DNA from 3 places in the Halobacillus sp. ABH2_015 genome. Region 1 is predicted to be linked to each of the others. Evidence: riboswitches for the same ligand, from Rfam matches in the RefSeq annotation. Region 1 holds a riboswitch; each other region holds the start of a gene.
The links. Region 1 has a riboswitch for S-adenosylmethionine ahead of ACXAD6_RS13615 (methionine ABC transporter ATP-binding protein). Riboswitches for the same ligand answer to the same signal wherever they lie in the genome.
Positions count from the first base shown of each region.

Region 1 (10,416 bases):
GAGCTTCCTGAAGTGGGAGAAGAACTAAAAACAGACGAGCCTTTCGGAAGTGTGGAATCTGTAAAAACCGTTTCCGAATTATATGCACCGATCAGCGGTAAAGTTGTAGAAGTGAATGAAGATTTGGAAGACAGCCCTGAGTTTGTGAATGAGTCTCCTTATGATAAAGCCTGGATGGTTGTTGTTGAACCAAGCGATTCTTCAGAAGTTGAGCAGCTGATGTCTTCTGAAGAATATGAAGCGATGATTGATGAAGATTAATCAAAACAAGTAAGCCCGTTGTACAGGCAGGACTGATGATTCCTTGTCTGACATGATCGTGCTTGATCTTAATCATGTTCAGACCATGCCATATGGCATGGTCTGTTTCTATATAGTAGGTGATGAAGATGGATGGAGAACGGATTTTGATTGTTGAAGGGATTACAGATAAGAAGAAATTGAACAAAGTACTGGATGAGAAAATCGAAATCATCTGTACCCATGGGACGCTCGGTATTGAGCGAATGGAAGAAATGATCTTTGAACATAACCTGGATGAACGATCGGTCTATATCCTTGTGGATGAAGATGATTCCGGTTTTAAACTACGGAAGATGCTGACAGAGGAACTTCCGCACGCAGAGCATATTTATATTGATAAAGCCTTTAGAGAAGTGGCGGCTACTCCCGAGCCGGAACTCGCCCGTGCCCTGTTAAGCCGTCATTTCAGCGTGAAGTCGATGTATTTAATTTAGGAGGAAGCTTTGCAGAATTTAATACAAAATGAGGCAGCCTGGGTGCTGTCCTCGGATGAAAAAACGATGACATTTATTCACAGCCCTTTTTGCGGGACGTGCCACCTTGCCCGCAAGATGCTGATAACTTTGGAAGAGATGTATAAAAAAACACTATTCTCGGAAATGAACGCCTCTCTGCATCCTGCATTGATGGAACAATATCGAGTGGAAAGTGTTCCATGCCTCTTGATTACCCATAAAGGAGAAGTTCTTGAAAAGGTCTATGCTTTTCAATCCGTCCCACACATGTATGAAAAGATCATTCCCTATCTATAACCCGCCTTTATTCCCCGGGAAATGACAAGATAAAAACGGTAAAAAACCCGTCCTGCATAGGCAGGGCGGGTTTTATTCATCGGCCGTATGACCAGTGATAAGCGGGTGGTAGGCCTTCCGCTGTTTTGATGATTAAACAATTTCCCCCAGGGACTGGACGATATCGAGAAAGGAAGCTTTATCACCGAACGATTCGTGGACCCTGCCTTCCTGATCTATGATAATAGTGGAAGGGACGCCCTTGCAGCCGAACGTATCGTATAAGCTTCGCCAATCATCAATCAAGGTAGGCTGGTTAAGAAATTTTTCAGCATATTCCTTTCCGGCATCAGGGCTGCGTTCACGACCGGGAACGTTAATCGTAACCAGCTCCACTTTTTCTTTGTCCATCGTTTCAAAGAGCTGCTCTTTTTTAGGTAAGTCTCTCCCGCAGTCAGGACACCAGGATGCCCAGAAAGTCAGGACGATCACCTTTCCGAAATGGTCGCTCAGACGATAGGTGGAGGGCTGATTTATATAAGAAAGCTCAAATTGAGGAGCACGTTCCTTCATGATTTCATCTCCTTACTGTAAAAATATACCTGATTATTATCTTTGACGTCCGTATAGACTCCATGCTAACATAACATATAATTTCACAGCGACATCATAACTTATCCAGAGTGGTGGAGGGACTGGCCCTTTGAAACCCGGCAACCGGCAAAAGCACGGTGCTAAATCCTGCGGAGCGTAAAGCTTTGATAGATGAGATCCACTAAAGTCTCTTCTATTTTAGGAGAGACTTTTTTGCATATCCAGATGTTCTTCTTTTCTGAAAAGTAGCTCATTTATGTTGACACGCTGGTGGCAGAGTGCTAAAATCCACTTTGTAGTTATGAAATGAATTAAAGCAGTAATAATTTAATAAGCTAAAATCTCTTATCCAGAGTGGCGGAGGGACTGGCCCTACGATGCCCGGCAACCAGCAGGTGTAACCGACCTGTCAAGGTGCCAAATCCTGCAGAGCATAACAGCTCTGACAGATGAGAGAACAGAAGATACATTGTTATTGAAACGCCATTCTGTTCTCGAACAGAATGGCGTTTTTTGAATGGGAGGGAACACATCATGATTACAATCAAGGATCTTTCTAAAGTTTTTCAAACGAAGGATCGGGAAGTGAAAGCTGTTGATGGCTTAAGCCTTACAATAAATAAAGGGGAAATCTACGGTGTCATTGGTTATAGTGGAGCGGGTAAAAGTACTTTTATCCGGCTGTTGAACCGACTGGAGGATCCAACAGAGGGCAGCATCCACGTCGGTGATCAGGATTTAACGGGCCTCAGTAAGAATAAACTGCGTATCGCCCGCCAGGATATCGGAATGATTTTTCAGCACTTCAACCTGCTTTGGTCCAGAACGGTTTATGATAACATCGCTTTTCCGTTGGAAATTGCCGGTGTACCAAAGGAAGAACGGAGCAAAAGAGTGAACGAACTGATCGATCTGGTCGGTTTATCCGGCAGAGGAAACTCCTACCCATCCCAGTTGAGTGGTGGACAGAAACAGCGTGTAGGAATTGCCAGGGCGCTGGCCAACAACCCGAAAGTCCTCCTTTGTGATGAAGCGACATCCGCTCTGGATCCGGAAACGACAGACTCCATATTGGATCTTCTTGTAGACATCAATGAAAAACTCGGACTGACCATAGTTTTGATTACTCACGAAATGCATGTCATTCGTAAGATCTGTCATCAGGTGGCAGTCATGGAGCAGGGGAAAATCGTTGAAAAGGGAGATGTTCTGGACGTATTTCTTCATCCAGATCAGCCAGTGACGAAGAAATTCGTCGATCAGGTGATGGGTGATCAGGAAAAAGAGCACTCTCTGAAATTGATCAAAGATAAGTACCAGTCCGGAAAAATTGTCCGGCTGCATTTTGTAGGAGAGAGTACCAACCAAGCGCTGATCAGTGAGGTCTCCAGGAAGTTCGTCCTGGATGTGAATATTCTTCACGGGAAGATCACGCAGACGCAAAAAGGAGCTTACGGAACGATGTTTGTTCAGTTTGAAGGAGACGATGAGGAAGCAGCCCGGGCAATCGAATATATACGCTCGACTTCTGTGGAAGTGGAGGTGAACCCGGATGCTTAATGGATTACTGCCAAACGTACGCATGGAAGACATGATTACAGCAACAAATGAAACGTTGTATATGACTCTGATTTCCGTAGCCGGCACATTTATCCTCGGGATTCTGCTCGGCCTGCTGCTTTATTTATCTGGTCCGGGAGGGCTCTGGCAGAACAAAGTGGTCAATGCAGTGACAGCTTCTGTCGTAAACATTTTCCGTGCCATTCCTTTTATTATATTGATCCTGCTTCTGTTCCCGTTTACAGACTTCTTGATTGGAACGATCCGCGGTCCGAACGCAGCCCTTCCGGCGTTAATTATCGGAGGAGCTCCGTTTTACGCGAGACTTGTTGAGATTGCATTGAAGGAAGTGGAAAAAGGTGTCGTAGAGGCAGCGAAGGCGATGGGGGCTAAATCATCAACGATCATCTTCAAAGTCCTGCTGCCTGAATCCATGCCTGCCCTTATTTCAGGAATTACGGTGACCGCCATTGCACTGATTGGTTATACCGCCGTGGCGGGTGCGATTGGTGCCGGTGGTCTTGGAGACTTTGCTTATTTCTACGGTTTCCAGCGTAGTAATTTTGATGTGGTCTTCATTTGCACGGTGCTTATCATTATTATTGTGTTTATTTTCCAATTCATCGGTGATTATGCTTCCCGTAAATTGGACAAAAGATAAAAAACAAAAGGGAGAGATTATTCATGAAAAAAATCTGGACAACAGCGGTTGCGCTGTTATTCGTTCTTGTTCTTGCCGCCTGCGGTTCTTCTGAGGAAGATTCCTCCAGCGGTGAAGGAAATACGGAAATTACAGTAGGAGCAACAAGTGTTCCTCACGCTGAAGTTCTTGAAGAAGCAAAGCCGCTTCTTGAAGAAGAAGGGATCACGTTAAATATCGAGGAATACCAGGATTACATCCTTCCAAACCAGGATTTGGCCGAAGGACGTATTGATGCAAACTATTTCCAGACGATTCCTTATATGGAACTTCAAGAGCAGGATAATGATGATTACGATTTTGCCAATCTCGGCGGGATTCACATTGAGCCGATCGGTGTGTACTCCCAAAAGTATGACAACCTTGAAGACGTAGAAGAAGGTACCGAGTTCGTCATGAGCCGTTCTGTATCCACCCACGGCCGTGTATTGACACTTCTTGAAAAAGAAGGGTTGATCAAACTGGATGAGAGTGTAGAAAAAGTGGATGCCACGGTCAATGATATTGTCGAGAACCCTAAAAACCTTCAGTTTGATACCGGCGTGGACGCAGCCGGCCTTCCTGAAGTGTACAACAAAGAGGAAGAAGTCCTTGTAGCGATTAACACGAACTACGCGATTGAAGCGGACCTTGTACCAAAAGATGATGCGATCATCCTTGAAGGGACAAACTCCCCTTATGTGAACGTCATCGCTGCTCAAAGCAAAGACGAGGACAACGAGGCACTGAACACGCTAGTGGAAGTCCTTCGTTCTGAAGACATTCAAACTTTTATTGAAGAGGAATACGAAGGAGCAGTTATCCCTGTTTCCGACGATTCTGAATAACGGATAAAATAAGTGACTGCGGTTTATACTAACCGCAGTCACTTATTATTTATGGGAGGTTTTAACATGCAGGATCAGAATATGACGTGGACGCAGACATATTTACATGATTATAAAGAAGGAATGGGTGTCTTTGCGGAACACATGCCTGAAGTCGCCCACCAGTTCAGTCAATTTTCCCAGGAATGTTTTAAAGCCGGAGAGCTTTCACAAAAAGACAAGCAGCTGATGGCTCTCGGAATCAGTATCGTGGCCCAGGATGAATACTGTATGATCTACCACACCAAAGGCTGTGTCGATCAGGGAGCTTCGGAAAGAGAGATCATGGAAGCTTGTGGAGTCGCCGCAGCTTTTGGAGGCGGAGCAGCTCTCAGTCAAGCTGTTACCCTTGTCCAGGACGCCTACAGTGATTTAACGAACAACGTTAACTAATTGAATTATTAGAAAATTAAAGAAAAACAAATGTATTAAATGGAAATGCAATTATTAAACGCTTACATCGGTCCGCGGGTCCGCATATGAATGAAAATGCGGTTTCAGAAGATTTTATACAGGGTAAAGGTTTGTGGTAACCTAAATTGTGTAAATAATCTGAAAGGGTTGATTCGTTATTAATGACCATCTGCAGTTGAATTTCACCGCTGAAATGGAAAAGGCAATGCATCAGGCTCACAATACGAGTTATGCGGAGTACAGCCGTAGACTGGACACTCGGCTGGAAGTAGAACAAAAGCGTCAGCGTGAATTCGAACAAACTCAGAAAATGCATGCCCAGGTGGACCGTCAATTGCATAGATAATGTTTAGGAACGAATCAATCAGGTGGCTTTAGTCACCTGATTTTTTCATGTTATACTAATGTAGGAAAGTGAGAATGAACATGTATCAATGTCCAGGTTTCCCTCTCCTTTTACCAGTGGGAAAAAGTTGATTACAAATAAAAAATGATTTAAGATTATAATGAGAATAAATTGAGAATGAATGTTTGTTTTCAGTCTGACTGGACATTCGATAATAATAGATACTGGAGGTATACATTATGGCAGGATCAACATTAGAAATTAAAGATCTTCACGTAGAGATTGAAGGTCAGGAAATCCTTAAAGGTGTAAACTTAACAATCAACGGCGGTGAATTCCACGCAGTTATGGGACCAAACGGAACAGGTAAGTCCACGTTGTCCTCTGCAATCATGGGTCATCCGAAGTATGAAGTAACCAAAGGTGAAATCATCCTTGATGGTGAAAACGTACTGGAGATGGAAGTAGACGAGCGTGCGAAAGCCGGCTTGTTCCTGGCCATGCAGTACCCGAGTGAAATCAGCGGTGTAACCAACTCCGACTTCCTGCGTTCTTCCATTAACGCTCACCGTGAAGAAGGTGATGAAATCTCTCTTATGAAATTCATTAAAGAGATGGACAACACGATGGATACACTTGAAATGGATAAGAACATGGCTCAGCGTTACTTGAACGAAGGTTTCTCCGGTGGTGAGAAAAAACGTAACGAAATTCTGCAGCTGATGATGATTCAACCGGCGATTGCCATCCTGGATGAGATTGATTCCGGCCTGGATATTGATGCTCTTAAAGTCGTTTCCAAAGGGATCAACGAAATGCGCAACGACTCCTTCGGCTGCCTGATCATCACTCACTACCAGCGTCTATTGAACTACATCACTCCTGATAAAGTACACGTGATGATGCAGGGTCGTATTGTGAAGTCCGGTGGTCCGGAGCTTTCCCAGCGCCTTGAAGAAGAAGGATACGACTGGATCAAGCAGGAGCTTGGCATCGAAGACGAAACGGTCAACGCGTAATAAGATAGGAGGGTAACCATGACAGTAGAAGTCACACTACCATACGACAAAGAGTATGTTACAAACTTTTCCCAGGGTCTTCAGGAACCTGAATGGATGAAGAACCTTCGTCTAAGTGCTCTGGAGAAATCAGAATCTCTTCCATTACCAAAACCAGATAAAACCAATATATCCAAATGGAACTTCACGGAATTCGATCATCACGTAACGAGTGATAAGATTGAAAATCTTGACGATCTTCCAGTTGAAATCAAGGACTTTTTAGATCAGGAAAAAGAACAGCAGAACCTTGTAATTCAGCGTAACCATACCGTTGCCTATGCAGCGATTGAACAGCAGCTGAAGGACAAGGGTGTCATCTTTACAGACATGCTGACAGCTGTCCGTGAGCACAGCGATCTCGTTGAAAAGTATTTCATGAATGATGCGGTGCACGTGGACGAACACCGTTTGACTGCGCTGCATGCGGCTCTAGTGAACGGCGGGATTTTCCTTTATGTTCCAAAGAACGTTCAGATCGAAGAACCGATTCAGGCGATTTTCTGGCAGGAGGATCCTAAAGCCTCTCTCGTTAACCACATTCTTGTTGTGGCAGAGGAAAACAGTTCTGTTACGTATGTGGAGAACTATATTTCCCACAATAAAGAAGAAAAAACTTCTTCCAACATTGTGGCAGAAGTGATCGCTAAAGACGGAGCGAAGGTTTCCTTCGGTGCGGTGGATAACTTCGAAGCCGGAACGACAGTTTATGCGAACCGCCGCGGTGTAGCCTATCGTGATGCAGTGATCGAATGGGCTCTCGGCCAGATGAATGAAGGAGATACCGTCTCTGAAAACATCACGCATTTGATCGGTGACAACTCCCATTCCAATGCGAAAACAGTAGCCATCGGCCGTGGAGCGCAGAAGCAGAACTTTACAGCGAATATCACCCATTTCGGAAAAGGGTCGGATGGATATATCCTTCAGCACGGAGTTATGAAGGACAAAGCCTCTGCAATCTTTAACGGAATCGGAAAAATCGAACACGGCGCCAGTAAATCCAATGCCGAGCAGGAGTCCCGTGTACTGATGCTCAGCAAAGATGCACGTGGTGATGCGAACCCGATCCTTCTTATTGATGAAGATGACGTTACCGCTGGTCACGCTGCTTCTGTCGGCCGTGTGGATCCAATCCAGCTTTATTATCTAATGAGCCGTGGAATCTCTCGCTTTGAAGCGGAGCGTTTGATTATTCACGGATTCCTGGCACCTGTGGTAAATCAATTGCCTGTAGAGGCGGTAAAACGCCAGCTTAGACAGGTAATTGAAAGGAAAGTCTATTAATGGATGTAAAAGCTGTACGCGAACAGTTCCCAATCCTTCAACAGGAAGTGAATGGGCATCCGCTCGTGTACCTGGATTCCTCCGCGACTTCCCAAAAACCCCTTCAGGTGATTGAGAAGCTTGATGAATACTACCGCGGATACAATTCCAACGTTCACAGAGGTGTTCATACACTGGGAACGAAAGCAACAGACGAATATGAAGGTGCCCGCGAAAAAGTCCGCCGCTTCATAAATGCTTCCAGTACACAGGAAGTCATTTTCACACGTGGTACAACGACAGCGATCAATACGGTAGCATCAAGCTACGGCCGTGCGAACCTTTCTGAAGGTGACGAAGTCGTCATTACTCAGATGGAGCACCACAGCAACATCATCCCGTGGCAGCAGGTCGTCAAAGAAACAGGCGCTGTCCTCAAGTATATTCCGATGCAGCCCGATGGAACCGTTCGTTTGGAAGATGCAGAAGCAGCGATTACCGACAAAACGAAAATTGTAGCAATGATGCATGTATCCAACGTACTTGGTACGATCAACCCGGTGAAGGAAGTGGCTGAAATCGCCCACCGTAAAGGTGCAGTCATGCTCGTGGACGGAGCTCAGAGTGTCCCTCATATGAGCATCGACGTCCAGGACCTGGATGCTGACTTTTACGCCTTCAGCGGCCACAAAATGTGCGGTCCGACCGGCATTGGTGTTCTCTACGGTAAGAAAGCCTTGTTGAATGATATGGAGCCGGTTGAATTCGGTGGTGAGATGATCGATTTTGTTAACCTGTATGATTCCACGTGGAAAGAGCTTCCGTGGAAATTTGAAGGGGGTACGCCGATCATTGCAGGCGCTGTTGGTCTTGGCGCAGCGATCGACTTCCTTTCAGACATCGGACTGGATAACATTCGCAGGCATGAAGAAAAACTGGCTGCCTATGCGGTTCAGGAAATGAACAAGATGGACGATATGAAGATTTTCGGTCCTGAACATCGTGCCGGTCTTGTAACGTTCAATCTCGGCGATGTCCACCCTCACGATCTCGCAACCGTGCTTGACGCTGAAGGGGTGGCTGTACGTGCGGGACATCACTGTGCCCAGCCGCTGATGCGCTGGCTGAACGTTTCAGCTACGGCCAGAGCAAGTTTTTATCTCTACAACACAGAAGAAGATATAGACCGACTTGTCGCTGGATTACAAACAACAAAGGAGTATTTTGGCGATGTCTTTTAATAACCTAGATACCCTTTACCGTCAAGTCATTATGGATCATTATAAAAACCCGCGCAATCGTGGCTCCATTGAAGGAAATCCAATGGTCGTAGATATGAACAATCCGACCTGCGGGGACCGGATACAGGTTTACCTGCAAGTGGAGGACGGATTGGTCCAGGAAGCGAAGTTTGACGGAGAAGGCTGTTCCATCAGCCTTTCCTCCGCATCCATGATGACGCAGGCGATTAAAGGCAGACCCGTTGATGAAGCATTAAAAATGTCCGAGCTGTTTTCCGACCTTATGCAGGGGAAAGACATTGATGAAGACGGCCTTGACCTTGGCGACATTGAAGCCCTTCAGGGAGTAGCCAAGTTCCCGGCACGCATCAAATGTGCGACACTGGCATGGAAAGCCATGGAAAAAGGTGTCGGAGAAGAGAAGCAGGACTAAAGCTTTTGCCAATACCAAAAGGAGGTATGTACCATGGCCAAAAAAGCGCCAGAAGTGGGAGAGTACCAATATGGTTTCCACGAAAAAGACGTATCCATTTTCCGTACACAGAAAGGTTTGACGAAGGAAGTCGTTGAACAAATTTCTAATTATAAAGAAGAGCCGAAGTGGATGCTTGATTTCCGCCTGAAGTCTCTTGAGCAGTTTTATAAAATGCCGATGCCACAGTGGGGCGGCGACCTCCAGGAACTGAACTTTGATGATATTACGTATTACGTAAAACCATCCGAACGTTCCGAGCGTTCGTGGGATGAAGTTCCGGAAGAAATCAAGAATACGTTCGACCGTCTTGGAATTCCGGAAGCGGAGCAGAAATACCTTGCCGGTGTATCTGCCCAGTATGAATCCGAAGTGGTTTATCACAACATGGAGAAAGACCTGGAAGATATGGGTGTAATCTTTAAGGATACCGATTCAGCTCTTAAAGAAAACGAGGACCTTTTCAAAGAATATTTCGGTAAAGTCATTCCTCCATCCGACAACAAATTCTCAGCGTTGAACTCTGCGGTCTGGTCCGGTGGTTCCTTCATCTATGTTCCGAAAAATACGAAGGTGGAAACGCCGCTTCAAGCCTATTTCCGTATCAACTCTGAAAACATGGGACAGTTCGAGCGTACGCTGATCATTGCTGACGAAGGTTCTTCTGTCCACTATGTAGAAGGCTGTACAGCTCCAACGTATTCGTCCAGTTCCCTGCACAGTGCGGTCGTTGAAATTTTCGTTAAGGATAATGCGTACTGCCGTTATACAACGATCCAGAACTGGGCCAACAACGTCTACAACCTTGTTACGAAGCGTGCGGTTGCTGAGTCCAATGCAACGATGGAATGGGTCGACGGTAACC
Region 1 is NZ_JBSWUG010000002.1:2,560,592-2,571,007, reverse strand. Features, by position in the region: gene gcvH (glycine cleavage system protein GcvH) at 1-261, shown strand, start outside; gene ACXAD6_RS13630 (toprim domain-containing protein) at 390-737, shown strand; gene ACXAD6_RS13625 (thioredoxin family protein) at 747-1,055, shown strand; gene ACXAD6_RS13620 (TlpA family protein disulfide reductase) at 1,188-1,607, opposite strand; SAM riboswitch class I at 1,706-1,806, shown strand; SAM riboswitch class I at 1,971-2,084, shown strand; gene ACXAD6_RS13615 (methionine ABC transporter ATP-binding protein) at 2,163-3,188, shown strand; gene ACXAD6_RS13610 (methionine ABC transporter permease) at 3,181-3,849, shown strand; gene ACXAD6_RS13605 (MetQ/NlpA family ABC transporter substrate-binding protein) at 3,873-4,715, shown strand; gene ACXAD6_RS13600 (carboxymuconolactone decarboxylase family protein) at 4,782-5,147, shown strand; gene ACXAD6_RS13595 (YuzK family famiily protein) at 5,362-5,514, shown strand; gene sufC (Fe-S cluster assembly ATPase SufC) at 5,754-6,533, shown strand; gene sufD (Fe-S cluster assembly protein SufD) at 6,552-7,859, shown strand; gene ACXAD6_RS13580 (cysteine desulfurase) at 7,859-9,079, shown strand; gene sufU (Fe-S cluster assembly sulfur transfer protein SufU) at 9,069-9,512, shown strand; gene sufB (Fe-S cluster assembly protein SufB) at 9,546-10,416, shown strand, end outside.

Region 2 (10,416 bases), 560 kb from region 1:
CATCGTCACTCTCCCTCGATAATATATTTTTCAAACCAAGGTAGATCAGGTAGGCGGCACCAAGAGCCTGCACCTGCCATACACTGGCGATGAACGATATAGCAAATAAAGCACTGAAACGGAAAACAAAAGCACCGATAATTCCATAATTGATCGCCCGTTTCTTCTGGTCCTCCGGCAGATGTTTAGCTATCACGGCGAGAACAAGAGCATTATCCGCAGATAACAAACCTTCAAGACCGATTAAAATTAACAGGGTCCACCCGTATTCAATCCAAATAGATTCCATGTTTTATTCCCCTTCCTGATGAAGGCTTCTGTATCGTTTACAGAAGCACACAAAAAGACCCTTACCCTGATTGGTAAAGGTCCTGCCAGCAGCATGTATGCCGCCAGTAAAGCCGAGAGCGGAAACTCTGTCATGATGACTTTACTGTTAAAGCTACTCCCCTTCATAACTAGTAAAACTATAGCAGAAGGATAGAGAAGTGGTCAATACAGCTTAAAAACTATACACGGCACAAAGAAGGGATGCCTTGAAGTTCCTGATTCACTTCCGCCGCAATCATAACAGAAATCCTCTTCTGCGATTCCTCTGTTAAACCGGCGATGTGAGGGGTCAGCCTGACGCCCGGTGCATGGAGGATAGGGTTTTCAGGTTGGACAGGTTCATTTTCCAGCACATCGAGAAAAGCACCTGCCAAACGCCCTTCATGTAAGGTGTCAGCCAGAGCAGTCTCATCGACAATGCCGCCCCTTGCGGTATTGATGACCCAGGCAGAAGGTTTCATCATCCGTAAGGCTTCTCTGTCCACAAGGTTTTTCGTAGCCGCATTGAATGGCACGTGAATGGAAAGAAAATCGGACGTCCTCAGTACGTCTTCCCATTCTTTTTTCACAACGCCCGTTTCGTCAATCATATAATCATATTCAGTACGAAAAGGATCATAGCCGATCACATTCATACCGAAAGCCTTTGCCCGTTTTGCTGTCCTGTGGGAAATCTCCCCCAGACCAATGAACCCGAGCGTTTTTCCACTTATTTCAAATCCGGTATGTACCTTTCTTTCCCACTTGCCTTCAGTCACACTCTTATGGGCTTCATGCAGAGGGCGGCCGGCGCTGAGAACCGCCTGCATCACATACTCCGCCACAGACACGGCATTCGCGTTTTTAGCTGAGATGACAGAAATTCCCCGGTTTTCCGCTTCGTTCCGTTCAATATTATCCAAACCTACGCCCAGCCGGCCGATGACCTTAAGATTTGGTGCACAGCTCAACAGCTCCTCATCCACCTGGGTCTGGTTCCGTACAATCAACGCATCAGCGTCCCGAAGATGCTCCAGCAGTCCTCTTCTGTTCTTATACCATTCTTTATCGTATGTTACTTCGTGGCCTTGATTCTCAAGAATCTCCACGCCCTCCGGCCATATTACTTCACTTATGAGAATATTCACAGTTCTCCCACCCTTTCCTTTCTTTCATTAAACCATTTTGTTGGAGAAGGGACAAAGGATGTCGTATGGTTTATCGAATTTGAAGGATAATCAATCAAGGTGACCAACCAGCAGTCAGAAAAAGACTGCGCCGATCCAAGGTTCCTTAGAGAATCCCGTGCGGTTTCCTTTACACCTCTTTCTCAGGATGCCTTTTTAAAATCCGTTCATCTCCGTCATTTCTACTGCTCATAGCCGAATATCACCTTTTGACAGGCTTCACACCTATGAGCTGGAATCTTCCTTACTTTAAGAAGCGCACTTTCTACCAGAACCTCACTGCCAAAATCCATAACAATCGAATCAGGCGATTCTGACCAGCAAATCTTCCGCGGAGAGAATATGTATCCCGCTTTGAGTTTACGGCCACAGTCAGGGCATAGCATGATGTCCTTGTTCATTTTTTCAGCACCACCTTTTTTATGCTTGGAAGGGAACAGCGGACTCTTGTGGTTATAAAACGCTTTAACCTCCACATAAATAGACATGAGCTTCCACTTATTCAAAAGACTCCGCTACTAAAACGAGGGTATCTTTAGATAACTGCTCCAGACGACTTTCGAGTTTATAGGTAATAGCTTCTGCCGTCCATTTCAAATACTTTGCGTTGTTATCCACGGCATACTTTCCTGTACCATCACCAACAGCAATCTCTTCCGTTTCCATGCCCTCCAATGAAAGGTCTTCCTCTTTCATCGTGGTCAATGTCATGGATTCTCCCGACTCACCATGAAAAATAAACGTTAAAAGAGTATCTTTATCTTCCTTCGTTCCAGCTTTTATTTCGACACCATGCACCTCATAAGGCATCACTTGAGGGAATTGGGGCTGAAACGATTCATCAGAAGAACGGGTCTCCAGACTTGAATGGTCATACTCAAATAATCCGTCCGATGTTTTTTCCACGGTATCAAAAGCATGCCTCAATGCCTGGCCCTCCGTAAAATAGATCCGAGTGATTTCCCCATCTTCATTTGTGTTTACTCTCCCACGAACATCAGCCGTTTCACCATTATCTACATTCACCTGGTAATCAAAAATATAATCTGTTGCTACGTCGCTTTGCTGGATGTCTTTATTTTCCACTTCCATCTTCACTTCACTGCTTTACGCTTGTTGGTGATACCTTGTAAGCAGATTCGTCTTCATCGCCTGATCCATATAATCCTCCGTTAAATAGGGTGCGAACTGCTCCGTATAATAGGCATGAACCTTTTCATAACTGCCTTCTTCATACAACTCCTTAACCTCTTCTCCCGGTCCTGTGAACAGCTGCGTGAGCACTTTCGATACATCATCTTTCGTTGTGGTATTTTCTTCATGGTCTAAAGAAGACTGGGAAGATGTGCATCCTGCAGTAAAAAAAAGAACAGCAAAGACAATGGAAACCTTTTTGATCATGAAACAACCCCCACCTCTCGTTCTTTCCTGACTCTACGAACACCAGGGGCATCCAGTTTCAAAATTTAATAAATGATTCCTTATTTTAGAACAAACCAAACGTTCTTGACGAAAAAAAGAAGCTGCGTTTAAGCAGCTTCCTTGTCTACTCTTGATTTTTTTGTTTCCCAAAATGGAAAATGCCGACCAATATACCCAGGGCCGTCATGCATAAAGCGAGAATAAGTCCGGCCCACGGACCGACCCCGGCAATGAATGGGACAGAAAGTGCGGTGACGAGGCCACCTCCTAAAAATGGTTCATAAACGAGCTGCTTATAGCCGAAAGCTTCAAATGCCGGGGACTCGTTGTCCGGATCGACGATGCGCATCAATAGAAGGCCCGTGGCCGTCACCCCCATGGATTGACCAAAATCTCCGATCCCTCGTTCAAACCAGTAATTTGGAATGATCTTGGGAGCAAGGAAAATAAAGCTGAAGAGGTTCCATGAAATCCCGGCCACAGCCAAAATTAAGAAAGGCACAAGATAGTCCCCGATCACTTCCAGGGAAACCGTTGCGATGGCTGAGATAATTAACAAGTCCAGAGCCAGCCCCTGGATGCGGTTCACCATTCTCCGATCAATCAAGTTGTATTTATCATTTTTGTTAAAGAAAATCTGAATGATAATGCCGCCGAACATAGCAACCGGAAACAATGGAATATATGTCATGAAGCTTGATCCTGTCCAATTGGCAATCGTGATGCTTTCAAGTCCGATCAGTCCCTGTAAAATACCCCAGCCAATCAGAATGGCGATCATAATGATGGAGAGGTGAAAGGATAACGGCTCGATGGATTCAGGACGGAGAGTCATTTTCCCGGCAGGTTCACGATTCTGATATTCCATAATGCCACTCTTCCGCAGTTCAGAAAATCCATCAACATCCTTGATGACCTCGGTCTTGTTGTTCCGGACCGCCCAGTTAATCAAGATAATACCAAAGATGACCCCTGATAAAACACCCACAGTGGCCAGGCCGATCGCTAAATCGAAGGCTTCTGAAAAACCTAGCTCTTCAAATGTACTTGCCATTCCCGCCGCTGTACCGTGTCCTCCTTCAAAAGCCACTTCAATAAGAGCACCGGCCATCGCTGGAATATCGAAAAAGGGTGTTAAAATCAGCAGTACGACTAACAAGCCGATGACATACTGTCCCCACCCGACGGCCCAGCCAAAGGCAAGCTGAGGGCCGCCGTAGGTCCACACGTCTTTCAATTTAGGCATAGCCGCTCCCAAGAAGAGAGAAGCAAATACTACGTTAATCATTAACCCTGGAAGGGCTGACCAAACCTGGATAATCGTATCTGTCATAATGCCGTTCGTTAAGAAATGCCCTTCTGATACAAATTGGGCTGCAATTTTCCCAAGCACCTGCGGACCTAATAATAAAGCTATAAAGCCGCCGATAATCGATGCCGGCAAAAAGAGATCCTGAAATATTTTCACTTTTACTCTGATAATCTTCCCGATGATAAGAAATACACCAATGTATAATAGCGCAAAACCTATTTGTTCCGGACTCATTATCCCATCACCCCGCTGTTTTTAAACTTCAATTCATGAATAACCTTTTCCCCCGATTCCCGCTGAAAAAAGAGTTTTAAACGCTTATGAAAAAAGAAAGACTTTTCAATCATTTCCTTTGAAAAGTCTTTCTTTCTTATACCTCCTATCCTAGATCCCAACCGATCCCCTCTATGGAAATCATCCTCTTTCCTGAACCTGATGACAGGCACTGTTCCTGAACGAAATCGATGATTTTTTGGAGGTGTGGATTCTGAGGGGGTTATGGCCTTATACGATTCATCAACAAAAGCCGAATTGAAAACGAAATGAACTTCGACCATGGGTAACTTCAGCAAAGAACGAGGTTTACGTTTCATCATCGAATGGGGAATGCTTTACCTACATGTATAATTCGGTCTGTATTATTCCGGCTGCCTTAGTAAAAATAATAGAAAACCCATCTGCTTCTCTATCTTTTCAGCGACTGTGATATTCATCTATACCATAGTTCATATCCTGTCATAGAATGTACTATCTTGATATTCAGGAGGTGTATGGTATGGATCATAAACCGTGTAAAAAGGATTCTCATCCCGATGTGGATGTAATCACCTGCAGCTGCTGTGTTACTGGACTAGCTAATGTCATCTCCAGCCGTTTCCGCTGCGGAGATACGATTGGCATCACTTTCTTCGTAGAAGAAGGAGCAGGCATTTTTGTCGGCAGGTATCGAGGACTGGAAGACTATGTTCTTGAAATCGATGATCTACTTGTACCTGGGACAACCAGTTTCATTCCACTATGTGATGTAGGGAGTGTCGAAAAAGGCCTTCCGCTGCAGGAGGAACCTATGCAGATCAGCAAGGTCACCAGGGTGACAGAGTAAACGTATAGATCGACCCTCTCATTGAACAAAGAAAAGGGAGCCACTTTTATCGTGCTCCCTTTTTTTTCGTGATGTAATCTGAAATGTCTTCACTCATCCTGATGCATTAGTGGCTCCAGTTCAGCTAGTAAGCGAGTGGTTTCATCCAACAGCTCTTGGTATTGCACAATGCCGGTGATCAATACGGCTGTGTAGACGCCTGTACCCAGTATAAATAAAACTCCCTTCCAAAAAGGATTCAGACTCGTATCCTTCTCTTTGATGCTGGATTTCAATCTTATAAGTTTAGATAGAGGGAAATAGAACAATAGCAGGACATAAGAAAGGAAGGCCGCATACATTTGTCTTAATTGTTTTTCATTCACCCAGAGATACGTCAGTTCTTCCGGCTTGTCCTCCAGCGACTTCCAGCTTATAACAGTTTGATGAACGGTGCTTCCTCTCCAATTATATTCTTCGACCCTCGTTGTCTGATCTCCCAACTCTTTGACGCCTACCCCAAAAGGAGCGGGAGTATCTCCGAATGATACGACATGATACACAATAAAGATAAGAATGATGAATAGAAAATGGATTGCTTTGTACATGCTCTCCTCCTCTCCCACCTTGAGACATCACTTTCATCTTCTATTGAATCTATTTCTCTAAGGTTTCCATCAATATGTAAAAGTACCGGGGATCACCTGTGTTGAAGTACGTATACCACGCTTCCAGGGTTCTTTCCGAAAAAACGTCCAAGTGCTTAAGTATAAGATTCGCAAATAAAAGGGCTCCTGCAGAGCTGGCTGTTATAAGGTTCTGATCCGCTACGGCCTTTATGTCCTTGTAATACGCCTCCCCATCATAGTTCGGACGGACCATATAAAGATATTCAAGACTGTTGCTGTTATGGAAACGAATGTTCAACAAACCGGCTTCAGCAAGCATCGGTGTGGCCCCACAAATGGCAGCAAACGTCGTCCCACAGTCCAGAAGCTTTGCTGCTTTATGTATGATGGGTTGATGGATACATCAGTTCCACGTATCTGCTCCGGGCAGCAGCAAAACGGTCGAAGGGGAAAGGAGGATCTCATCCGTTGTTATATCAGGTGTAATCCTCATCCCTCCTTTTGTCGTAATTGTTTCTTTTCCTGCCCCTGCCACCTGAAGTGAAACATCTTCCCGTCTTCTTTTAAAGTAGTGCCCCGAGTTCAACTCAGCGGTTATTTAGCCAAGTTTCCAGTCTGCCAAGGTATCTAAAGCATAGACATAAACGTTCCCTCCATTTTTTACGCACTTCCCGGCACAATCCCTAAGACAGAAAAACCATTCCGGTTAAGACAGAACACAAGCCTTCTATAATGGACTACGAAATGCCTTGTATAAAGTTTCATAATGAAGAGACCCCCTCCACCTATAAATCTACGTTCATTTTCCCATTATCGTCGTAACGGCGCATCCTTCTTCTCTTCGTTTTTTAAATACCGGTGGATTTTTTCCGAAAATTCTATTGATTCTCACTATATTTTCCTGTAATGTATAACGCAAGCGAAAGGATAAGCGTTGATCAAACGGATCAGCTGCTTTAAAAATTACATACGAACTTATCCAGAGAGGTGTAGGGACTGGCCCTTTGATACCTCAGCAACCAGCCATTGGCACGGTGCTAAATCCAGAAGGCAGCTTTACTGCCTTGAAGATAAGGAGTCCTAGAAAAATGGAAGGCCCCTTATCAAAGGAGGTCTTTTTTTAATGGAAATATACACCACTTCTTCTGTTAAAAAGAGCTCCATCAGAATCTGTGAGTCAGCATATTCCTTTAGAAGGATGAGCTTTCTAATATATTTATTCAATACCAAATGGAAAGGTTGTTGTGAAATGAAACGATCATTAGAGCAGAGGTTACAGGATGGACCCGTCATTTGTGGAGAAGGTTACTTGTTTGAATTGGAGCGCCGCGGCTATTTACAAGCTGGATCCTTCGTACCGGAAGTAGCGCTGGATAACCCGGAGGCACTCAAACAGACTTATCGAGACTATATGCTTGCGGGCTCCGACGTTGTGTTAGCATTCACGTATAACGGTCACCGCGAAAAAATGAGAATTATTGGAAAAGAAGAATTACTGGAACCGCTCAACCGTCAGGCAATTCGTCTGGCTAAAGAGGTGGCTCAAGAGCATCCAGAGGAAGAAGCTCTTGTGGCTGGGAACGTTTCCAATACCAACCTGTTCAATCCGGATGATCCTGAAGCTGTTGAGAAAACAAGGAGCATGTTTGCAGAGATGATCGGCTGGTGTAAAGAGGAAGGTGTAGATTTCGTGAATGGTGAAACCTTCTACTACTATGAAGAAGCTCTGATTGCTCTTGAAGAAATTCAAAAGCAGGACCTCCCTGCTGTCATCACATTCGGTCTGATGGGGGAGAACGTCTTGCGGGATGGCTATGAAGTCGAAGAGGCCTGCCGCTTATTAGAAGAAAAAGGGGCGCTCGTTGTAGGAATGAACTGTTTCCGCGGTCCGGCAACGATGCAGCAGTACGTTGAGAAAATCCGTAAAACCGTGGACGGTTATGTTGGGGCCCTTCCAATCCCTTACCGGACAACGGAGGAGCATCCTACTTTCTTCAACCTGCCGGACGGTGGCTGTGCCTGCACGCTTCCAACGGAAACAACGTTCCCAACATCTCTCGACCCGCTCTATACGAACCGCTATGAACTGGCGGAATGGGCTAAGGAAGCTCACGGTATAGGTGTGAACTACCTGGGACTCTGCTGTGGAGCGTCTCCGGCTATGCTTCGTGAAGTAGTCGAAACTGTCGGACGCACAGCTGTAAACTCCACGTATTCTCCAGATATGAAGAAACACTTCCTATTCGGCAGCGATGACACGCTGCAGGATCATATAACATCGTATAAAACGAAAGCCTAAGCAAAAAAACCGCCTGTCCTACTTGGACAGGCGGCTTTATTAAAACGAAAACGGCAAGGCTCACAATGCATTTGGATTCCCCTGGTTTTCTTCCCTTTTGTATAAGGTGCGCCCTTCCTTAATTGTTTCTTCTACTTGTATTTCTTTGATCTGCATGGGGTCTACTTGGAACGGGCTCTGATCAAGGATGACCAAATCAGCTAGCTTCCCTGCATGAAGGCTTCCTTTTGTCTCTTCTTCTCCATATTGATAGGCGGCATGAATCGTAACGGCTTGAAGAGCTTCATACACGGTCGTACGCTGTTCTGCTCCAATCGTTACTCCTGTTCTCGTTCTTCTATTCACAGCACTCCAGATCGTTTGAAGCATATTCGGCTTGATAACAGGAGCGTCCTGATGGAAATTGACAGGAAGACCTTTTTTTATGGCTGATTTAGCCGGACTGATCCGGTTTCCCCGCTCTTCACCGAGGTTTTTCAAGTGGACATCTCCCCAGTAATACGTATGATCAACAAACATAGAAGGGATCATTCCAATCTTCTTCATTTCATCCAGCTGATCATCACGGACGGTCTGGCAGTGAATCATGACCGGTCTGAGCACATCTTTCTCCGGATCTTCCGTTTCTTCTACAGAAGCTTTATAGCTTCTCAGCAGCTGATCGGCTGCTGCATCTCCATTGCAGTGAGTTAACAATTGAACATTGTCTTGAACCGCCTGTTTTGTAAACTGCTTCACCTGCTCATCGCTGTACCAGGCACTGCCTCTATACGTTTCCTCTCCTTCATAAGGTTCCGTAAGCCAGGCTGTTTTCCCCTGCGGAGAGCCATCTAAGAACATTTTGTATCCACCAAGCTTCAAGCGTTTATGGTATTGCTTCGCATAAAGAGGGTTGGATGCAAAGATCTCATTCGGATTGGTGTCCATAAGAGGGTAGGATACGACATCAATAAGCAGTCGGTCCTCTTCAGCTAAGGCTTTACACAACTCGACGAACTGCTGAGAGGCGGCTCCATCCTGCACAGTTGTTATCCCATTCTGTATATAAACGTTCTGTCCTTCTTCCACCATCTTCAAAGCATCCATTTCCATCCCTTGTTGCAGATACGGTTGAATCAATGAAAGACTTGTTTCCTCAAAATATCCGTTTGGTTCCATACTTTCTGCCATCCGGCCAATGGTTCCACCTTCGACTTCCTCCGTTTCGGAATCAACGCCTGCCATTTGCAGAAGAGCGTCGTTAGCACAACCCATGTGAGCGGAAGCGTGAAAAACAAAGAGAGGTCGATCTGTGATCTCGTTCAGGATATCCTTGGCAGGGTGGTGTCCCTCATCCAATATCGTGTGGTCATAGCCAAACCCAATAATCACTCCGTCTTGTTCGTCTTCCTGCTGCTCTATGTATTGACGAAGCGTGCGCTTGACGTCTTCAAAGTTTTCGCAGCCGCTCAGATCTGCCATCCGGGAAACCGGACCTACAAAAGAGATATGCCCGTGGGGGTCAATAAACGAAGGCATTAACGTTTTCCCTTTCAAGTCCACTTTTTCCACCTCTGATGGATGTGCTTCCTTCTCGATTTCCTGAAGTGCGCCCTTATGTTTAATCCATCCATCCTCGATTAAAATCGATTCAACAAACGTATTTTCCTCTTCCATAGTAAGAATATTTCCTCCGTAGTATATCGTCTGCATGGTCATGTCTCCTCTTGTAATCGTCTAGGTCATGGGGGAAAGGTTCTAATGGTTTGATGTCCATTTTCCCCTTAAGTAATGAAGAGGATAGTATAACATGAGGAAAAAATGACCAAAAAGAGACTTTACACCGGGTTCCTTGCTCCTATTCTTTTAGGTCACCCTATTCATCCATCATGCACACATTTCTCCTTCCAAACCTCCCCTGTATGTTTATAATTCGTCTACTCTGCTCCGTTCCTCTTTATAAACACCCGGGTCCTTTATACAGGAAAACGGCTGATCCGCTTACGGGTCAGCCGTTCTGTGCAGGTCTCGGCAATCTTTGCATCATCGTCCATACAGACGCCGTTTTTTTAGAAAAGAAGGAACAGAATCTATCCAATCCTTCCATATTCTGATAGCATTCCATATATCAAATCGTATGGAGGAAGTCACAATGAGTCAAAAGTCTGCTCTTTTTTCAATCGGTACAGGTGCCGCTT
Region 2 is NZ_JBSWUG010000002.1:2,003,823-2,014,238, forward strand. Features, by position in the region: gene ACXAD6_RS10675 (TerC family protein) at 1-289, opposite strand, end outside; gene ACXAD6_RS10680 (hydroxyacid dehydrogenase) at 510-1,457, opposite strand; gene ACXAD6_RS10685 (PF20097 family protein) at 1,679-1,984, opposite strand; gene ACXAD6_RS10690 (DUF4367 domain-containing protein) at 1,995-2,588, opposite strand; gene ACXAD6_RS10695 (hypothetical protein) at 2,604-2,897, opposite strand; gene ACXAD6_RS10700 (sodium/glutamate symporter) at 3,043-4,464, opposite strand; gene ACXAD6_RS10705 (hypothetical protein) at 4,464-4,826, opposite strand; gene ACXAD6_RS10710 (hypothetical protein) at 5,006-5,332, shown strand; gene ACXAD6_RS10715 (hypothetical protein) at 5,422-5,919, opposite strand; gene ACXAD6_RS10720 (DJ-1/PfpI family protein) at 5,969-6,340, opposite strand; SAM riboswitch class I at 6,913-7,017, shown strand; gene ACXAD6_RS10725 (homocysteine S-methyltransferase family protein) at 7,190-8,239, shown strand; gene ACXAD6_RS10730 (amidohydrolase) at 8,300-9,931, opposite strand; gene ACXAD6_RS10735 (DMT family transporter) at 10,371-10,416, shown strand, end outside.
Region 2: linked by a shared signal. The riboswitch ahead of ACXAD6_RS10725 (homocysteine S-methyltransferase family protein) and the one ahead of ACXAD6_RS13615 (methionine ABC transporter ATP-binding protein) in region 1 are both predicted to bind S-adenosylmethionine.

Region 3 (10,416 bases), 2.0 Mb from region 1:
CACATTGATATAGGTTCCGGTGACCGGAACCGGACAAGAGTGTATGTAAATGAAATGGTGGCCAGGATTGAATCCCTTGGGATGGAACCAAAAATCAAGCCCGACTCAATCGCCGCCAGCAGCTATGCGAACCGATATACCAAATAACCTCCCTAAGGTTGTTTGGAGGAGAGGAGCATTCTATGTATCAAAAGGCTGTGACATCCCTCGTACTGGGCATCATGTCCATCTTCCTCCCTCTCGCCGGATTAATAACAGGCATCATCGGCATCGTGATGGCCAATGCCTTCTTACGCAGCGAAGAGGAGGAAAAAGAAAACGGCCGGCACTTTGCGACGGCAGGAAAAATCTGTTCCATCATTGGCATCTGCATCCAGGTCAGTGTCCTGCTGATGCTGGCAGCCGGCTTCTACCTTTTCGGATTTTTCCACTCATAAAAAAACGCCCTCCACATCCATGGAGGGCATCTTTTTGGACTTATGCGTTTACTTTTTTCAGCTCTTGGAGAACTTCAGAAGGTTCTGCACGGTCTTTATAGTCAGATTTTGTATATTCGTATACAACCGTACCATCTGTATCAATGATGTAGGTAGCGGATACTGGAAGCGTCCAGGAATCGTCTCCATTATGCTTGTCTACATTCAATCCTTTATCCTTATACACATCTACAAGATAATCCGGGAGCTCATAAACAAGGTTGAACTGCTGAGCAACTTTGTTTCCAACATCACTCAAAACGTGATACTCCAGGTCGTTTTTCTCCTGAGTAGTCATGGATTGATCCGGCGTCTGCGGGCTGATAGCAATCAGCTGAGCTCCTTCATTATGAATATCATCCATGATTTCCTGATAGGCACGCAGCTCCATGTTGCAGTAAGGGCACCAGCCGCCGCGGTAGAAAGTTACGATAGCAGGACCCTGCTTCAGCTGTTCGGAAAGCTGAACCTGACCACCTTTGGCATCTGGAAGGATGAAGTCCGGGGCTTTTTCTCCTTTGGAAAGACCGTTCCCCTCTTCAGAGGCTTCCAATTCATTAATGGCGTCGCTCATTTTGTCCTGAACTTCCTGGGAGGCATTCTGTTTGAATTTCTCGATGTATTGGTCAAATTGTCTGCGCATATCTGTCGTCATTTGAAAAACTCCTTTATGATCAATTTCAATCTTCATTATACGAAGAATCTTCTTCTTCATAAAATGAAACGTCTTGTCTCGTTAGAATCAGGGCTAAACTCACAGCAAGAATACCTGCACTTAATTTGCCCACGATCACCGGAAGTATCATGTCCGGCTGGACGCCGGCCACAAATGCGAAGTGGCTTCCGAATACGAATGCTCCGCTGACTGCAAAGGCCGCATTGATGGTCTTCCCTCTATCGTCCATGTCCTTCATGACGGCAAGCATCGGCAAATGATGAGCAAGCGATGCGATGAATCCTGTCATCGATACCGCGTTCATCCCGAGACGTCTTCCCGCACGGGTGAGCACTTTTTCGCCGTGCCTGCTGATAAACGCCACCAGCGGATAAGCCCCTGCAAGTGTGACAGTGATTTTACCCACGATGAGCATCCCTTCTGATAACGGAGCCATACCGGGGAGAACCGTTATACCTGTTAACGTTTCAATAATGATGAGAGCAAGCCCTGAAATAATAATGATTTCGACCGCTTTGCCGAAATAGGAAAACAGACGAATGGTCAAGGCTGTGAAGAGCCAGAGACCGGCGGCGATGAAAAGGGATAGAATCATGGCCGGAAGCAGATTTCTAAGCATCCACCCCGGTTCATAGCCGGCTGTCCACCCGCCGATGAAACAACCGATTGGAATCGTCACCATTCCTGCAAGAATTCCCTTTGCGAAAAAAGGATGATCTTTTTTTGCTACAACGGTCAAGGCAACTGGAATGGTAAACACAAGCGTAGGGCCCATCATCGTCCCAAGCAGAGCCCACGAAAAAACAGCCGCTCCTTTGTCTGCCGCGAGCGATTCCGCCAGAGGATAAGCCCCCATATCAATGGCAAGCAGCATAGAAGCAAACATCGAAGGATCAGCTCCTGCAGCCTGGAACAATGGAGTGACGACCGGCGCGAGCCATCTGGACAGCACCGGGGCCAGAGAGATGATCCCCACCATGGACAAGGCCAGAGGACCCATCATCATAAAGGCTTCATAAAAACGCCATCCTAAGGCAAGGCGGTGATTCAATATGTAGTAATCAAGAGCTCCAAGAACCATAAAGGCGCACATGACCATAAGGATGATATCATTCAACACAGCCTCTCCCTCCTCTCTTCATCTCCTCCATTCTAGTGAACTTTCCCCCATAAAAAAAGCCCCCTCACTGAGGGGCTCTGGCTATAGAAAAATCCTGTGTTAACCAGTTAGAGTTGTCCATGAGTCGTGGGAAGGGCCACTTTCCGCTTATCGGTATATGAATGCCGCGGGCACGCCCTACGCAGGTTCTCAGATTCAAAAGAACGGCACGGGCTGCGCTGTTGCGCACTTGCGTGGAAAAAAAGGAAAAGAACAGACGCTGATAACGGCTGGCTGCCGGAATATGAACAAGCCTCTCCTCCATCCAGCAAGGATGAGCGGGGTGAAGGAGAGTCTTGTTCGATGTTAGAGAACTCCCAAGGAGCGGTGCCCTTTCCACTCCTGCGGAAGAACGAGTGGTCCGAGACCGCCGAGCGTGGGTGTTGCGAGGAAGCTCGTTCGCTCGTCCGCGGAAAGGGCACCGCTCCTTTCGGGAAGAAAGAAAAAAGCTTGTAAAGAAACAGGGGTTTCTCTACAAGCTGAACCCCTCAGTGTGGGGCTTTTCATCAGCCGATGGAACAGGCTGCGGAGCCATGTTTTTGAATGTACTTCTGGTGATGCTCTTCTGCTTCAAAGAAAGAAGAAGCCTCTTCCACCTGTGTAGCGATTGAACGCTTGAAGATGCCTTTGGCACTCCATTCTTTGATTTTTTCTTCTGCAATGTACTTCTGGCTTGCATCTGTATAGAAGATCACTGAACGGTATTGATGTCCTACATCAATGCCCTGACGATTTACCTGTGTCGGGTCGTGAGCTTCAAAAAAGATATTGACCAGTTTGGCATACGTAATGACAGCAGGATTATATTCGATACGGACAGCTTCCGCATGACCGGTATTTCCCTGTTTCACTTCTTCATAGGAAGGGTTTTCGAGATGTCCCCCGATGTAACCGACGGTTGTTGCCGTTACCCCTTCGAATTTCTCAAAAAATGCTTCTACTCCCCAAAAACATCCTGCGCCGAAAATTGCTGTTGCCATATCTACATCTTCCCTTTCCTTTAACGCAACTTCTATCGAGAGCCATGACGGGTATGCTGATATGCAAAAAACCCCTTTTCTTATCCACATAAGAAAAGGGGTTCGTATCAATCCGTACGATCCTCTCATCTTTTAGGATGGTGTTCATCCTACAGGAATTGGCACCGTTCTCGTCAATCCGTGGATTGATTCGATGGTTGCCGGGCATCAAAGGGCCAGTCCCTCCGCCTCTCTGGATAAGAAGTTTCCGTTATTTATTTAATGTTGATTATCAATATACTACGTTTCAGTAACGAAGTAAAGGATAAATGATGATTCTTTTTGTATCATCATTGTATTCACACTTTAGCATGACTATGCCAGTCCACGCAAAAGAAAAGTCTTACTGACTGCCTGTTGTTTCAATTTCTTCATACGGCTGGACGATGACAAAACCTTCTCCTTCGAACTGCATTTGAATAGATTCCCCGCTTCCCCGTCCGATAAACGTTTTAAAGCTTACATCCGTCTTGAAATTCGGCTCCAAATGCCCGGACCAGGCTACGGTCGCATGAGGATCCGTAATAACCGGTTCTCCCGGGCGTACGAGCAATGTCAGTGGTTCGTAATGGGAGGTGACAGCCACACGTCCGCTGCCATTCAAGGTCACGTTAAACAGACCGCCGGAAACCATCCCGGCCACTTTTTTCATCAGCTTGATATCCCAGTCGATGCTCGGCTCAAAGGCGAGAAGATCGTTACCGTTGACTGTAATGGTTTCATTATCCAAGTCAAAAATCGTAATCTTTTTCCCCTGATCAGCGAGATACAAACGTCCGCGCCCTGTCGCTTTCATCAGCGAACTGCCTTCTCCCGTCAACGCCTTCTTGAACATTTTTCCTACACCGTGCTCCAGAATCCCTTCTCTCTCAAACTTGATATTCCCATTATAGGAAATCATGGCCCCGGATTTCGCCCAGACCTGATCCATCAGGTTCACCTCGAGAATACGCGGGGTTTCCAGCTCAAAATAATCATTTTCTGAATCATCCTGTTTCGTCGCCCTGATAAACTCCTCAATCGAATAGTCTGCCATGACAGATTCCTCCTTTTATGTAGGTTATAGTTCTATACCACACCCCGGGGTGGGTTAGACCATTTATGAAACCTTTGTCTATCGTTTTACGTTTACAATGGAGGAAAGGTTTCATCACCACCTGGCAGGGGAATGATGATTCTATTTGATCTATTCAAACAACCTAAGGACGAGGAGGACCTGTTTATGTATGGTCTTGATGAGAAAAGAAAACAGCTGTTGGAGTATGCCCATTCCGTCTCTGACGAAATGGCAGCACAGAAGCCCGGGGAAGGAAAATGGTCGGTCCTTGAAATTCTGGAGCACCTGTACCTGATGGAACAACTTGTCGTCTACCAGATCAAGCAGGCAGTAAAGCAGGGAGATATCCAGCAGACTTCCGAAAAACCGATCCACCGGACGACGGAAAGGGACTACAAGGTGGAAGCCCCTGAGTCCGTCCGGCCTGAAGGTACGTGCCAAACGATTGCAGAAGCCGAGGATGGATTGAAAAAAACAAGGGAAGCTACGTTATTCCTCATTCATAACAAAGATGAAGAAACATTGAAGAACCGTGTGTTTCCCCACCCCGCTTTCGGAGACATGGACTTGGTGCAGTGGATTGAATTCATCGGCTGGCACGAACTCCGCCACCTTGATCAAATGAAAGAAACTGTGGAAGCTTTATAAACGCGTAGAAAAACACGCAGAGGTAAATCTCTCCACACCACCTACAGATCCACTGGATGACAAGTCCAGTCTCTTGTCTACAGTTGAAAAGCGCAGAGACGAATCTCTGCGCTTTTTCTATCTTTGACGATCCTGTTTACTTTTCAGGCTTCACTTCTTCGCCGTTCTTCCCGGTGTAACGGAGCCCCCATCCTGTCCATGCTGCGATCAGCATAACAAGCAGAAGGAGCCATCCTTGGAACACATACGGGAATACTTCACCAGGCGAAACGACGGGGAGGAAGTCATACTTGTCTGCCGCTCCCTGAACCGTGGCCCAGGCAAGCAGGACACCACCACTCCAAGGGAAAATATACCCCAGGGAAGAGGTCACTGTATCCAGGAAGTTGGCCCGCCGGTATGGATGGATATTCAATTCCTTCCCGATTTTCCTCACAAACGGAGCCGCTGCAATTTCCGCCGCTGTGTTGATTGTGATGAAGGCATTCAAGAAAGCTACAATACCAAAGATGGCGAGTTCAGCTCTGCGGACTACACCATTGATGATGCGGAGGAAGAAGTTCTTAATCACTTCCATCGTCCCTCCTACTTCAAGCATGTAAGCCGCCGCAAGAATGAACAGGATCAAAACAGCCATATTGAAATATCCGCTGATTCCATCAATAAGGGCCCCTTCAATCACAGGGTCTCCTGCTTCATTGAAATGAATATACAGCACTTCCTTTAAGGATATGCCACTCAAATATATGAAAGCCACGGATGCAAGAATCCCCCATGATAAGGACGTCAGAAGATGCTGGCCTCTCAGCGCCAGGATAAGAACGAGTACAAATGGCACCAGCATCAACAGACCGTTGGGTGACACCTGGCTCTGCAGGTCATTGATCACCTGCTGGCTTCCTTGTTCCCCACCGCCGCCGAAAACAATGAAAAGAATCATTGCCGGAACAGCAGCCGCCATGGAGTATTTAAAACGGGAACGGACAACTCCAGGGACATCCGCTTCCTGTGTCGTTGCAGAGACGATCGTTGTGTCAGAAACAGGCGCCAGGTTATCCCCGAATACAGCTCCACTTAAAATCGCTGCAACAAGCAGCACCGGATCCGCTCCTAATATGACACCAGCTGGATACATAAGCACACCGAACGTGGCTACCGTACCGTATCCAGTTCCTACGGCTGTGGAAAATAAGCCGGCGAGCAGAAACGTAATACCGACGAAAGCTCCACCTTCCAGCCCTGTTTGGAAGCCGAACCAGATCAGACCATCCACCAGTCCTCCGGCAGACAGCATATTTGCAAACATGCCGGCCCAGAACCAGGCAATGATCGAAACGATCCCTACCGGCTGAGCCATCCCTGTAATCAGACTCTGCGCATAATCTGACCATTTCGATTTAGTAAAGAACAGACCGAGGCCGATTCCAATCACAATTCCTAAGACAAGCCCCTGCTCTGTAACAAGACCTGCCACACTTAAGACAATGGCCCAAATGATAAAGAAAACCAAAGGAATCGTTGCAGCAAATACCCCGCCATGGAACTCCAGGCGTTTGATTTCTTTTTCTCCTAAGGCTTCATCGATGACTTCTTCATTTCTTCCCTCTTGATCAGCCATCTGATTCCCTCCTCAACAATTACTTAACCTTGTATAGTTTACCACCTGATATGATGGAATATAAACAGCTGAATTGTTACCACTTTAAAGCAAATCAGGATATCATCTGGAAAGCACAGAAACCTCTGATCAGTAATAGTATCTGAACAGACCATTGGTTATAAAGGAGTTATATTATGAAATTAAGGCAGGCAAAAATGGAAGATTTTGAAACGATCAGTCAATGGATCAGGTCAAAGGACGAGCTGAAACAATGGAGCGGCTCCGGTTTTGAGCACCCCCTCTCCCTGAGCCAGTGGGAGAAATACTTGAATGAGGAGGACCGTCAATCGTTCACAGCTCTGTTGGAAGACAGCCCGGCCGGACACATTTCCATCGGCCGGATCGAACCTCTTAAGACAGGAAGAATCGGTCGTGTGATAACGAATCCCGAACACAGAGGAAAAAAGGTTGCTGCACGGATGCTGCGTGAAATCACAACCTACGCCTTCGACCGACTTCATCTGGAGAGCGTCACCTTAGGCGTTTTCGCCTTCAACACCCCGGCTCTCCGGGTATATGAAAAAGCGGGGTTCTCATTCAAAGAACAAGATAAAAATAAGGAAATGACGGAGACCCAGCCTTGGCACACACTGGAAATGTTCCTCACCAAAAATGAATGGAAAAATCAGCGGATGTTTCCATATCATTGATATCTTTGTTTTCTGCTTCAAAAAAAATTAAAATAGAAAAGAAGGTTCTTTACTCAGATTATAAGGTAGCGCTTACATGTCTATGGCCAGCACACTTTACGGAAGCATTCCTTCCCCCTCGCTGCTTCCATATAAAAGCACAGGGTACTGCTGAACATTTGACTATACAAATAATTCTGATAATATTATGAAGCACAATACTATCCATTTTACAGATCTGACAGGAAGGTGAAATTGTGACAACGCTTAACAGTACAAACGACCACACGACTCCCTTGAGGAGAGATATCCGTTCCCTTGGACAAATGCTTGGAAACATTCTTGTCCATCACGGCGGTGAAGAGTTATTAAATAAAGTAGAAACCATCCGCCAGCTGACCAAAGACTTACGCCAAAACCCTGAACAGCATACTTATAAACAGCTGAAACAAGAAATCCAGAGCCTCGAGCCTCCTATGCGCTCGCAGGTCATCCGCGCATTCTCCATCTATTTCCATCTTGTGAATATCGCTGAGCAGAACCACAGAATCCGCAGAAGAAGAGAATATCAGCTCCGTGAAGATCATGGGGCACAGCCTTTTTCATTGGAAAGTGCCGTGGTTAATTTGAAAAACAACAACTTTTCCAAAGAGTTGATTCAAGATGTGCTCCACGACCTTTCCCTTGAATTGATCATTACCGCACACCCGACGGAAGCAACCAAGAGAACTGTGCTCGAAATCCAGAAACGGATTGCTGCAATCCTTCAAAAGCTGGATCACCCGCAGCTCACAAAAGGAGAACGCCAAAATCTTCAGGACAGCCTCCAGAACGAAGTGACAGTTCTATGGCAGACGGATGAACTCCGTGAGCGCAAACCGACCGTCATGGATGAAGTACGGAATGGATTGTACTACTTCGACCAGACGTTGTTTGATGTTCTTCCTGATATTCATCAGGAGCTTGAAAATCGTCTGGAAGATCATTTCCCAGGAGAAGACTGGGACGTACCGAATTTCCTTAAATTCGGATCCTGGATTGGTGGAGATCGTGACGGAAACCCGAACGTGACTCCGGAAATCACTTGGGAAACGCTTGAGAAGCAGCGCCGTCTTGCTTTGAAAAAATATGACCAGGTCCTTGTGGAGCTGATGAAACGATTCAGTCACTCTTCGACACAAGTGACCGTGACCGACGCTCTGAAACGATCGATCGAGGAGCAGGAACCTCTTCTTTCTGAAGAAAAGAGATGGCGGGATGACCGGGAAATCTACCGCAGGAAGTTTGCCATCATCCTTGAACGCCTGCGTCAAGTAGGCCGGTCTGAGATTGGTTATAAAGATGCAGACGAACTGCACGAAGACCTTCTCCTTATACAGGAAAGCGCCCAGACCCACCAGCCGAACCGAGGCGAACTCAAAAAATTGAGAAAGTTGATCCGACAGGTGGAAATGTTCGGCTTCCATCTCGCTACTCTGGACATCCGTAATCACAGCGGGGAGCATGAAGCTGCGGTTACCGAACTGCTCCGTAAGGTTGGAATTGAAGAGGACTATTCAGCTCTCTCTGAAGAGCGGAAGCTGGCCGTCCTTCAGGATGTATTGAAAGACCCGCGTCCGATTTCCCTGCTGAACGAGGATTATTCAGAGTCCACCCAGCAGATGCTGACCGTTTTCCAAATGATCCGTAAAGCTCACCTGGAGTTCGGTAAACGCTCCATTGAAGTTTACTTGATCAGTCATACAGAAGCCGCAAGTGATCTTCTGGAAGTTCTTGTCCTTGCTAAAGAGGCGGGTATTTACAGACTTCACGCCGATGGCACAGTGGAAAGCAACATCAATGTTGCCCCGCTGCTGGAAACCGTGGACGATCTCGTTGCCGGACCTGAGATTCTTAAAACTGTGTTTGATATGGACATATACAGCCGTCACTTGAAAAAGCGCGGCAGTTCACAGGAAATTATGCTTGGATATTCCGACGGCAGTAAAGATGGTGGAACACTCACGGCCAACTGGCGTTTGTACAAGGCTCAGCAGGAAATCCGTGAAATGGCCGAGGATTATGGTATCGGTCTCAAGTTCTTCCATGGCCGCGGAGGCTCATTAGGCCGCGGGGGCGGACCATTGAACCGCAGCCTGCTGTCACAACCTGCTGAAACCCTGGGTGAAGGAGTGAAGATCACCGAACAAGGAGAAGTGCTTTCTTCCCGTTATCTGCTACGTGACATTGCTTACCGAAGCCTGGAACAGGCAGCCTCCACCCTTGTGGAAGGCGCAGCCAATGTCTCGAAGGAATCGGAGCAGGGCCACCACCGTGAAGACACATGGGAACAGGCCATCGAAGAAATTTCCGAAGTGTCTCTTAAAAAATACCAGGACCTTGTCTTCGGCGACCCTGAATTTCTTACGTACTTCAATGAAGCCACGCCGCTTCAGGAAATCAGCGGCCTGAATATAGGGTCACGGCCAATGAAGCGTAAGGACAGCTCCAAGTTTGAAAATCTGCGCGCCATTCCATGGGTCTTTGCCTGGACACAGAACCGCCAGCTCCTCCCTGCCTGGTACGCCGCAGGAACGGGTCTCGCTTATTATGCCGATCAAGGCAGCGAGCAACTTGACCAATTGCAGCAGATGTATGAAAACTGGCCGTTCTTCCGTTCTACCATCAATAACCTGCAGATGGCCCTGACGAAAGCCGACATTCAAACGGCCCGTGAGTATACCGAGCTTGTCCAGGATGAAAAGATCGGAAAGCGGATCTTCAATGAAGTGGTTGAAGAATATGAGCGTACGAAAGAAATCCTCCTCCGGATTACAGGAGATGATGAACTGTTGAATCATCAGCCGACGATCAAGGAATCCGTCCGTCTGAGGAACCCTTACGTCGACCCATTGAACTTCCTGCAGGTGGAGTTGATTAAAGAGCTCCGCAAGGAAGAAGATCCAAACGATGAAATTCTAACAGAAGTACTGCTGACGATCAGCGGAATCGCTGCAGGACTTCGTAATACAGGTTGATCAACAAAACTGCCGGCCAAGCGCCGGCAGTTTTTTTATGTGGTTCATCAAATCCGCTGAATTGGACATAGTAAA
Region 3 is NZ_JBSWUG010000002.1:542,568-552,983, reverse strand. Features, by position in the region: gene ACXAD6_RS02720 (ribonuclease H-like YkuK family protein) at 1-147, shown strand, start outside; gene ACXAD6_RS02715 (DUF4190 domain-containing protein) at 183-437, shown strand; gene ACXAD6_RS02710 (peroxiredoxin-like family protein) at 478-1,131, opposite strand; gene eutH (ethanolamine utilization protein EutH) at 1,157-2,272, opposite strand; gene msrA (peptide-methionine (S)-S-oxide reductase MsrA) at 2,818-3,291, opposite strand; SAM riboswitch class I at 3,414-3,534, opposite strand; gene ACXAD6_RS02695 (AIM24 family protein) at 3,674-4,366, opposite strand; gene ACXAD6_RS02690 (DinB family protein) at 4,499-5,035, shown strand; gene ACXAD6_RS02685 (Na+/H+ antiporter NhaC family protein) at 5,172-6,653, opposite strand; gene ACXAD6_RS02680 (GNAT family N-acetyltransferase) at 6,830-7,345, shown strand; gene ppc (phosphoenolpyruvate carboxylase) at 7,582-10,341, shown strand.
Region 3: linked by a shared signal. The riboswitch ahead of msrA (peptide-methionine (S)-S-oxide reductase MsrA) and the one ahead of ACXAD6_RS13615 (methionine ABC transporter ATP-binding protein) in region 1 are both predicted to bind S-adenosylmethionine.